Linked DNA regions of Lactiplantibacillus plantarum. The protein of the gene in region 2 interacts with the protein of the main gene of each other region in a pairwise test. Links are inferred from orthologs where the notes say so. Each region holds a gene or a part of one and is shown on either strand. Other genes may lie near its edges.

The links. The genes of interacting proteins can lie anywhere in the genome.
Region 1: the proteins of dprA (region 2) and recA interact in binary tests that used the Bacillus subtilis proteins (3 or more experiments, as listed by UniProt). The link is inferred for Lactiplantibacillus plantarum from one-to-one orthologs.

Annotation. Positions count from the first base shown.
Region 1 is NZ_CP039121.1:2,121,919-2,125,673, forward strand. Bases 1-2,970 are described here. They hold recA (recombinase RecA), read right to left. Parts: upstream 2,072-2,970; coding sequence 929-2,071; downstream 1-928. Other genes in these bases: rny (ribonuclease Y), read right to left, coding at 1-698; E5260_RS09950 (competence/damage-inducible protein A), read right to left, coding at 2,163-2,970. Outside these bases: more of E5260_RS09950, read right to left, coding at 2,971-3,425; pgsA (CDP-diacylglycerol--glycerol-3-phosphate 3-phosphatidyltransferase), read right to left, coding at 3,697-3,755. UniProt on the Bacillus subtilis protein: Multifunctional protein involved in homologous recombination, DNA repair and competence.
Region 2 is NZ_CP039121.1:1,716,267-1,720,587, forward strand. The notes cover bases 717-3,465. They hold dprA (DNA-processing protein DprA), read right to left. Parts: upstream 2,650-3,465; coding sequence 1,783-2,649; downstream 717-1,782. Other genes in these bases: topA (type I DNA topoisomerase), read right to left, coding at 717-1,694; E5260_RS07950 (ribonuclease HII), read right to left, coding at 2,728-3,465. Outside these bases: more of topA, read right to left, coding at 1-716; more of E5260_RS07950, read right to left, coding at 3,466-3,495; ribosome biogenesis GTPase YlqF, read right to left, coding at 3,488-4,321. UniProt on the Bacillus subtilis protein: Protein that helps load RecA onto ssDNA during transformation. Binds cooperatively to circular ssDNA, is able to bridge different segments of DNA. Favors the loading of RecA onto SsbA- or SsbB-coated ssDNA and formation of RecA-DNA filaments.

The DNA.
Region 1 (3,755 bases), 400 kb from region 2 along the record:
CGGATGTTACGACCTTCCCGACCAATAATCCGGCCTTTCATGTCGTCATTCGGCAAAGAAACGACCGAAACCGTGGTTTCAGAAACCATATCGGCAGCACTTTGCTGAATCGCTTGGACAATTAAGTTTTTGGCTTCTTTTTCAGACTGCGCTTTCACTTCGTCCGTATTTTCTTTAATTAACACGGCCCGTTCATGCGTTAATTGTTCGCGCGTTTGGGTCAAAATCTGATCGCGAGCTTGTTCTTGCGACAAGGCGGCGACCCGTTCTAACTCAGCTTGACGTTGCGTGATTAGTGAAGCTGCACTTTGTTGCTGTTGTTCAACGCGTTTTTGCTCATTGGCAATCTTATCTTCTTTTTTACCTAAAGCATCCTCGCGCTTTTCAAAAGTATTCTCTTTGTGATCTAAAGTTTCTTCACGTTGAAGCAACCGGTCTTCTTGCTTTTGAACTTCATTCCGACGTTGCTTTAACTCCGTTTCAACTTCAGCCCGGTAGCGATGACTCTCTTCCTTAGCTTCAAGGACTTTTTCTTTCTTATGAGTCTCCGCTGCCCGTTTGGCCTCAGAAATAATACCTTCGGCTGTGTTCCTGGCAACGTCCAATTCTTTTTCATGGACGTTCTTGCGTACATAGTAACCAATCCCATAACCGACAACAATTGCGATGACTGCGAGGATTATACCGAAAACATTCATGTTTCCACCTCCGCACCACCAAAATCCAGTTAACATAAAATCAACTACAAATTTTCAGATGTTATATTTTGATTATTTACACACTTGTTATTCTAATGTTAGAAACGAATAGTGTCAACTTAAAGTCTTATGGCAACCGCTCTCTGCAGGCTACTTTTGTCGTGCAAACAAGCTAAGTATGTACAAAAAACGCCCAAAATAAATATTTTGGGCGTTGCATAACAAACTGTCTATTTTTCGGTTGGTTGGTCGCCGAGATCGAGAGCAGTTTCCGCTGGTGTCGCTTTAGTGGACTTACTTTGACCCTTACTGCCATTCTTAGCAGTTCCCTTATCCTTAGCTTCTTTGGCCTGATCATCAGTTTCAGACGTTTCTTCACCAGTTGCATCCATACCATATGCATCACGAACCTTTTGGCGAATCTCCGTCATGACATCAGGATGCTCGTCCAAATACTTCTTGGCATTTTCACGGCCTTGACCAATGCGATCGTCACCATATGAATACCAAGAACCACTCTTCTTAACAATATCCTTTTCAGCAGCCATATCAACAATTTCACCAGTTTGTGAGATACCTTGACCATACATGATATCCACTTCGGCACGCTTAAATGGCGGTGCAACCTTGTTCTTAACGACTTTGATCCGGACACGGTTACCAATAATATTGGTTCCTTCCTTGATCTGTTCTGCCCGCCGTACTTCCAAACGAATCGTGGCGTAAAATTTCAAGGCCCGACCACCAGGAGTCGTTTCAGGATTACCAAACATCACACCAACTTTTTCACGAATTTGATTGATAAATAACGCGATTGTCTTGGTTTTGTTCAATGTCCCTGATAACTTCCGGAGCGCTTGTGACATCAGCCGCGCTTGTAACCCAACGTGTGCGTCACCCATTTCACCTTCAATTTCGGCACGTGGCACTAAGGCCGCCACCGAGTCAACAACTAAAATATCGACCGCACCACTGGAAACTAAGGCATCTGCAATTTCAAGCCCTTGTTCACCAGTATCTGGTTGCGAAAGTAACAGGTCATCAATGTTGACCCCTAGGTGTTCCGCATAAACGGGGTCTAGTGCGTTTTCAGCATCGATATAGGCCGCCGTACCACCCTGCTTTTGAACTTCAGCAACCGCATGTAGTGCCACGGTCGTTTTACCTGAACTTTCAGGACCGTAGATTTCCACGATCCGACCACGTGGGTAGCCGCCGACACCCAACGCGTCATCTAAGGCCAACGATCCACTTGAAATCGTTGAAATAGTCGTCTGGGCAGCGTCACCCATCCGCATAATCGCCCCTTTACCGAAATTCTTTTCGATCTTTTTCAGGGCGGTATCTAGTGCTGCTTTCCGTGCATCAGCCAAATTATTTCCTCCTTTGGTGCTCGTTTCTAACTCTTAATATCATAGCTGTTCAAAGTTAGAATTGCAAGCAAAAAGCGAACAAAAGTTCGTATTATTTTTTTAAGTCCGTATCTTCATTCAATGCATGTCTCAATAGGTCTAACCCGGCCATCACACTGCGTTCCCGAATTTGTTGTCGATTACCAGCAAAATGGTACTGCTTGGCCTTCACGGGTCGATCACGGTAAGCAAGACCAATCCATACCGTTCCAGCCGGTTGACCTTCCAAGGTTCCTGGACCGGCAACGCCTGTAAAACTGATACCAACATCAGTATTTAGCTGCTGCTTAGCACCACTCGCCATGGCCTTAGCGGTCGCTTCTGAAACCACGCCCTCAGCGTCAATAATTGCTTGTGGAACGTTCACTAGCTGATGTTTGGCCTCATTCGCATACGTTACAAAGCCGCCCGGAAAGATTGCGGAGACCCCGGACACACTGCCGATGGTACTCTGAAACAGCCCAGCTGTTAAGCTTTCAGCGGCTGTAATACTCAGCTTAGCCGCAATCATTTGATTAATAACAGTAGTAACTAACGAGTTATCGTCTCCATAACCGTAAAAGTACGGCCCAATGGTAGCCTTGATCTGGTGGTCAACTTTGTCGATCATTCCCCTTGCAGCCGTTTCCGTCATAGCTTGGGCACTCAATCTGAGGGTAACCTCGTTAGTCTTGGCATAGGGTGCGATCGTAACCGCCTGCTGTTCATCAATCAAGGGGTGCAACCGGGTCGCCAATTCAGACTCACTGATGCCATAAAAACGCATCACTCGCGAATAGATTTGGGCTTGTTCCCCATATGCAGCTGCCAATTTCGGTTTTGCCTCAGAATCAAACATTACGGCTAACTCACGGGGTGGACCTGGCAATAACAAGAAATCAGCACTATTTTCTGACTGATAAAACGCACCAACAGCCATTCCGTTATGATTAGTCAACGGTTGCGCGCCTGCCGGATACAATGCCTGTAATCGGTTGTTGGCCGTCATTACTTTGTCATTAGTGGCAAACCAGGCCGTAATTTTTTGCATTGCTGCCTGATCTTCAACCAAGGCAACATTCAAATAATGCGCGAGCGTCTGCTTCGTCAAGTCATCCTTGGTCGGCCCCAAACCACCCGTTAAAATAACTAAGTCATTCCGCTGGGCCGCAATTTCAATGACGGTCGACAAACGTTGCCGATTATCACCAACCACCGTTTGATAATAGCTATCAATTCCTAATTCGGCCAATCCACGTGCGATGTACGTACTATTCGTGTTCGTAATCTGACCCAGTAAAATCTCGGTACCAACCGCGATTATTTCTGCTTGCATGCCATATATGCCTCCCCGTAATCCTATCGATTACACTCAGTGTGGGCGCGATGATTAGCGTCCTACATTAAGTATATACGAAAATGACGATCGACCCCATTAAAAAGATTAGCATTTTCAAATACCTTCATTTGACATAACCTGCCAACGCGACTCATCGTTAAAATTATCGACTGACAGGAGTCATGATTAATTAATAAGGGCAACACGTTAATGGTATACAAAAACGTCTCACCGAATGCAAGACTCGGTGAGACGCTCATGATTAATTTTATTTGAAGCCATCTGCAAACACGTCACGATTCTGAACAAAATAATCAATGCCAGAAT
Region 2 (4,321 bases):
TCCTTACCTTCTTCAGTCGCATCCAACTGTTCTTCTAAACTGGCAGTAAAGCCGACATTAACGACATCCGGGAAGTATTCCTGAATAATATCGTTAACGATCTCACCGAGTTCAGTCGGCACAAACCGGCGCGCTTCTAATTTGACGTAGTAGCGCCGCTGAATCGTATCCAGGGTTGGTGCGTACGTTGATGGCCGCCCCACACCATTTTCTTCCAATGCTTTGATGAGGTTGGCTTCAGAGTAACGTGCGGGTGGCTGGGTGAAGTGTTGTTGCGGATCAGTCTTCGATAACTTGACCACATCACCTTCACTTAAATCTGGTAAGACGTTATTCTTTTCCGTCTTATCGTAGATCTTCGTAAAACCAGCAAACTTCGTCTTCGACCCGTTCGCCCGGAATTGGACGTCATTTTGGTCGATCGTGACCGCCATTGTATCAAGTACTTCGGGCGTCATCTGACTAGCCACAAACCGTGACCAGATCAGCTGGTATAACCGGAATTGATCCTTCGTCAAGTAGTCTTTGATGCTAGCTGGTGTCCGGAAGACGGATGAGGGTCGGATTGCTTCATGGGCATCCTGAGCGCCTTCTGGTAACTTGCCCTTGACAGGTTTGGTGGCCGCATATTCTGCGCCGTATTCTTTATGCAAGAATTGTGACGCTTCGTGCTTCGCAATCGACGAAATCCGCGTCGAGTCAGTCCGCATATAAGTGATTAAGCCGACGCTACCTTCCTTACCACCAACATTGATGCCTTCATATAATTGTTGTGCTGCCATCATGGTCTTACGCGTCCGGAAATTCAACTTCCGGTTGGCATCCTGTTGCATGGTAGAGGTTGTAAATGGCGGCGCCGGGAACCGTTTACGTTCTTTTTTGACGACTTTGACGACATTAAAATCGCCATTCCGGTCTAATTGGCCCAAGATTTTTTGCACCGCATCGTTGTCATCCAACGGTTGCTTCTTACCATGGGTTCCATAAAAACTTGCCATGAATTTGGAACGACCCTTTTGAAATTCACTATCGATCGTCCAATACTCTTGGGGTTTGAACGCTTTAATTTCATTTTCACGTTGAATGATCAAATCTAGCGCGATCGATTGCACCCGACCGGCCGATAACCCCTTTTTGACCTTTTTCCACAATAATGGACTAATTGAGTAACCCACTAACCGGTCCAAAATTCGCCGGGCCTGTTGGGCATCCACTAGATCCATATCAATTGAACGCGGTTCCTTAAAAGCGTTTTTGACCGTATCCTTGGTGATTTCATTGAAGACGACCCGGTTTTTATCCTTAGGGTCAAGTCCTAATAAATAGGATAAGTGCCAAGCAATGGCTTCCCCTTCACGGTCCGGGTCAGATGCGAGGTACACGGCTTTGGCTTTTTTAGCCTCTTTCCGCAATCCTTTGATCACATCACCCTTACCGCGAATCGAGATATAGTGCGGTTCATAGTCGTTATCCACGTCGACACCCATCTTGCTCTTCGGTAAATCTCGAATATGGCCCAGACTAGCGACGACTTTATAAGAACGACCTAAATATTTCTCAATCGTTTTTGCTTTAGATGGTGATTCCACGATCACCAATTTTTTAGCGGGCGTTTTGCTTTTCCGCTTGGTAGCAGTTTTAGTTGCGGTCTTCCGCTTTGCCGCCGGTTTGGCTTTAGTTGTACTTGCAGCCACTCGATCAGCTCCTTACAGGTTTCATTATCATTATTATAAATATCAGTTTAAGAAATCCCTGTAATCATATTTCAAAAATTTCGTGTTGTCAAATTTTTGGTAAAAACTCTTCTATTATATGTCGCGAATTTAAGACTGGTTTGGCCCCCGCAACGATCAATTGATTGCACCCAACTGAAAATGGTGCATCAATTGGTCCAGGTACCGCCAGAACGTTGCGATTGTTTTGTAACGCGATATTAGCAGTGATCAGACTCCCAGAATGGGCCTGCGCCTCGACCACGATAACCGTTTGGCACAGCCCGGCAATAATCCGGTTACGAGCAACGAAGTGGTATGGTTCCGGACCCACCCCCAGCGGGTACTCACTGATTAGTAAACCGACCTGACTAATTTGCTGCTGTAGGTCACGGTGTTGACGGGGGTAACTAATATCCAGCCCGGTCCCAATCACCCCGATTGTCGGTAAGTTAAAACGAAGGGCGGTCCGATGTGCAAAACCATCGGCTCCCTTCGCTAGTCCACTGACAATGGTCAACTTTGCCGTTGCTAACGGTGCCAATAATTGCGTCGTGACCCGTTCCGCATACGATGTGGCCTGCCGAGCACCAACAACCGCAAGTTGACGTGTCGTTAGTAACGCACGCTGCCCGCGCAAAAACAACACTAATGGTGGTTGATAGGCTTCTAATAAGGCCGGTGGGTAATCATCATCCAAGATTGTTAAAATATCAAGCTGCGCATGGCGTTTTAGTCGCTGTTGAAACGCCATACTTTGCCAATCAGCGGTAAAACGCCCCTGCTGACTAGCAGTTAAATGGGCCAACTTACCTAATCGGCGGGGATCAGTGACGACCGTCTGAACCTGCCGACAGTGTTGTAACACGCGTACCATCCCGGCATACCCGATGCCGTGCGCTAAATGTAATCGAATCAATAAACTTCTTAATTGCATGTTATCACGACTCCTTAAGTTCGCCCTTGTTGACATTAGTCGTCAACGGAACGGCTTCTTTAAAGAGTAGTTACGGATTTAGACCCGCTTAGCATTTCGAACCGGTGAAAAAGATTGGCGATGAATCGGCGTAGCGCCGAGACTGGCCAACCCGGCCAAATGCTTAGCAGTCCCGTAGCCCATATTATCAGCAAAGTCGTACCCGGGATACACTTGATCATACATTGTCATTAAGTGATCCCGGACGACTTTGGCGACAATACTAGCCGCCGAGATGCTCGCGCTTTTCGCATCGCCCTTGATTAGACGGGTCTGTTCAATTGGTACCGGCACCTGCATCGCATCAACTAGTAAACGTGTTGGCCGGACGGACAGGTTACGGACGGCTTGGGCCATTGCGACTCGGGTCGCCTCATAAATGTTTAATTGATCAATTTGTTGGGCATCCGCAACGCCGATTCCCACGGCAACCGCTTCTTCTAGGATCCGTGGCATCAGGGCCGCCCGTTTCTTAGCGGTTAATTGCTTTGAATCATTGACTTCTAGCAAATCAAAATGATCGTCCAAGACTACAGCGGCAGTTACGACTGGTCCAGCTAACGGGCCGCGACCAACTTCATCGATCCCAGCAACGTATTGTCCGCCGTGGGCCCAAAAATCCCGTTCTAAACGCATATGTTGATTAAACCGTGTCACTAACGCCGCCTGTTTTTCAGCTTGTCGCAAATAGTGTTGATAAGCCTGTTGTACGCCCTTGCGAGGATCGGCTTGAGCCGCGGCTAGAAGCGCTGCCGTTGGTTGGTCAGCCAGTAGCCGTTTAAAATCCGCAATCGTTCGTTCAGGCATCGGGTTGATCCCCCGTTAAGTCGAGCGTAAAACGACCGAGCCGGCCCTTGCGAATATCTAAGAGGAAGGCCACGCAGAAACGTTCCCAGTCATCGCGCATCCCCGCATTTTTCGTCATCGCAATCAGTAATTCCGGATTTGGTAAGGCCAACTGCTCAGCCGTCAAATGATAACGATCGACTAAGCGTGCCGCGTAGTGCTGCTTGAAGAAGTCCAAGGCAAACAAAGCGACGTCATCGTTAGGATAGATATTTTCCTTAATCGCACCCGTGACGGCCAGCTTGGTACCAACGACTTGGTCTTCAAACTTCGGCCATAAAATCCCTGGGGTGTCGAGTAATTCCAATTTATTGGACGCTTTGAGCCACTGTTGGCCCTTGGTAACGCCCGGACGATCACCGACTTTGGCAATTTTTTTATTGACAATATGGTTTAATAAGGTCGATTTACCAACGTTGGGGATACCGACACAAACTGCGCGGATTGGCCGATTAGTAATGCCACGGGCCGCAATTTTTGCTAACTTGTCAGCTAACATGTCACTAGCCGCTTGCGTCATTTGCTTACCAATCGTACGGCTACGTGAATCGACCGCGATCGCAACTTGACCCTGGTCTTCGTAATACTTGACCCAGTCAGCTGTCGCTTGGGGATCTGCCAAGTCCTTCTTGGTCATAATTAAGAGGTGTGGTTTTTGTTGGACCGTTTTTTCAATTTCTGGATTCCGGGAAGCCACTGGGATCCGGGCGTCGACCAATTCAAAAACAATATCAACTAAATGTAAATTGTCCTGAATTTGATGAATCGCCTTGGCCATGTGACCTGG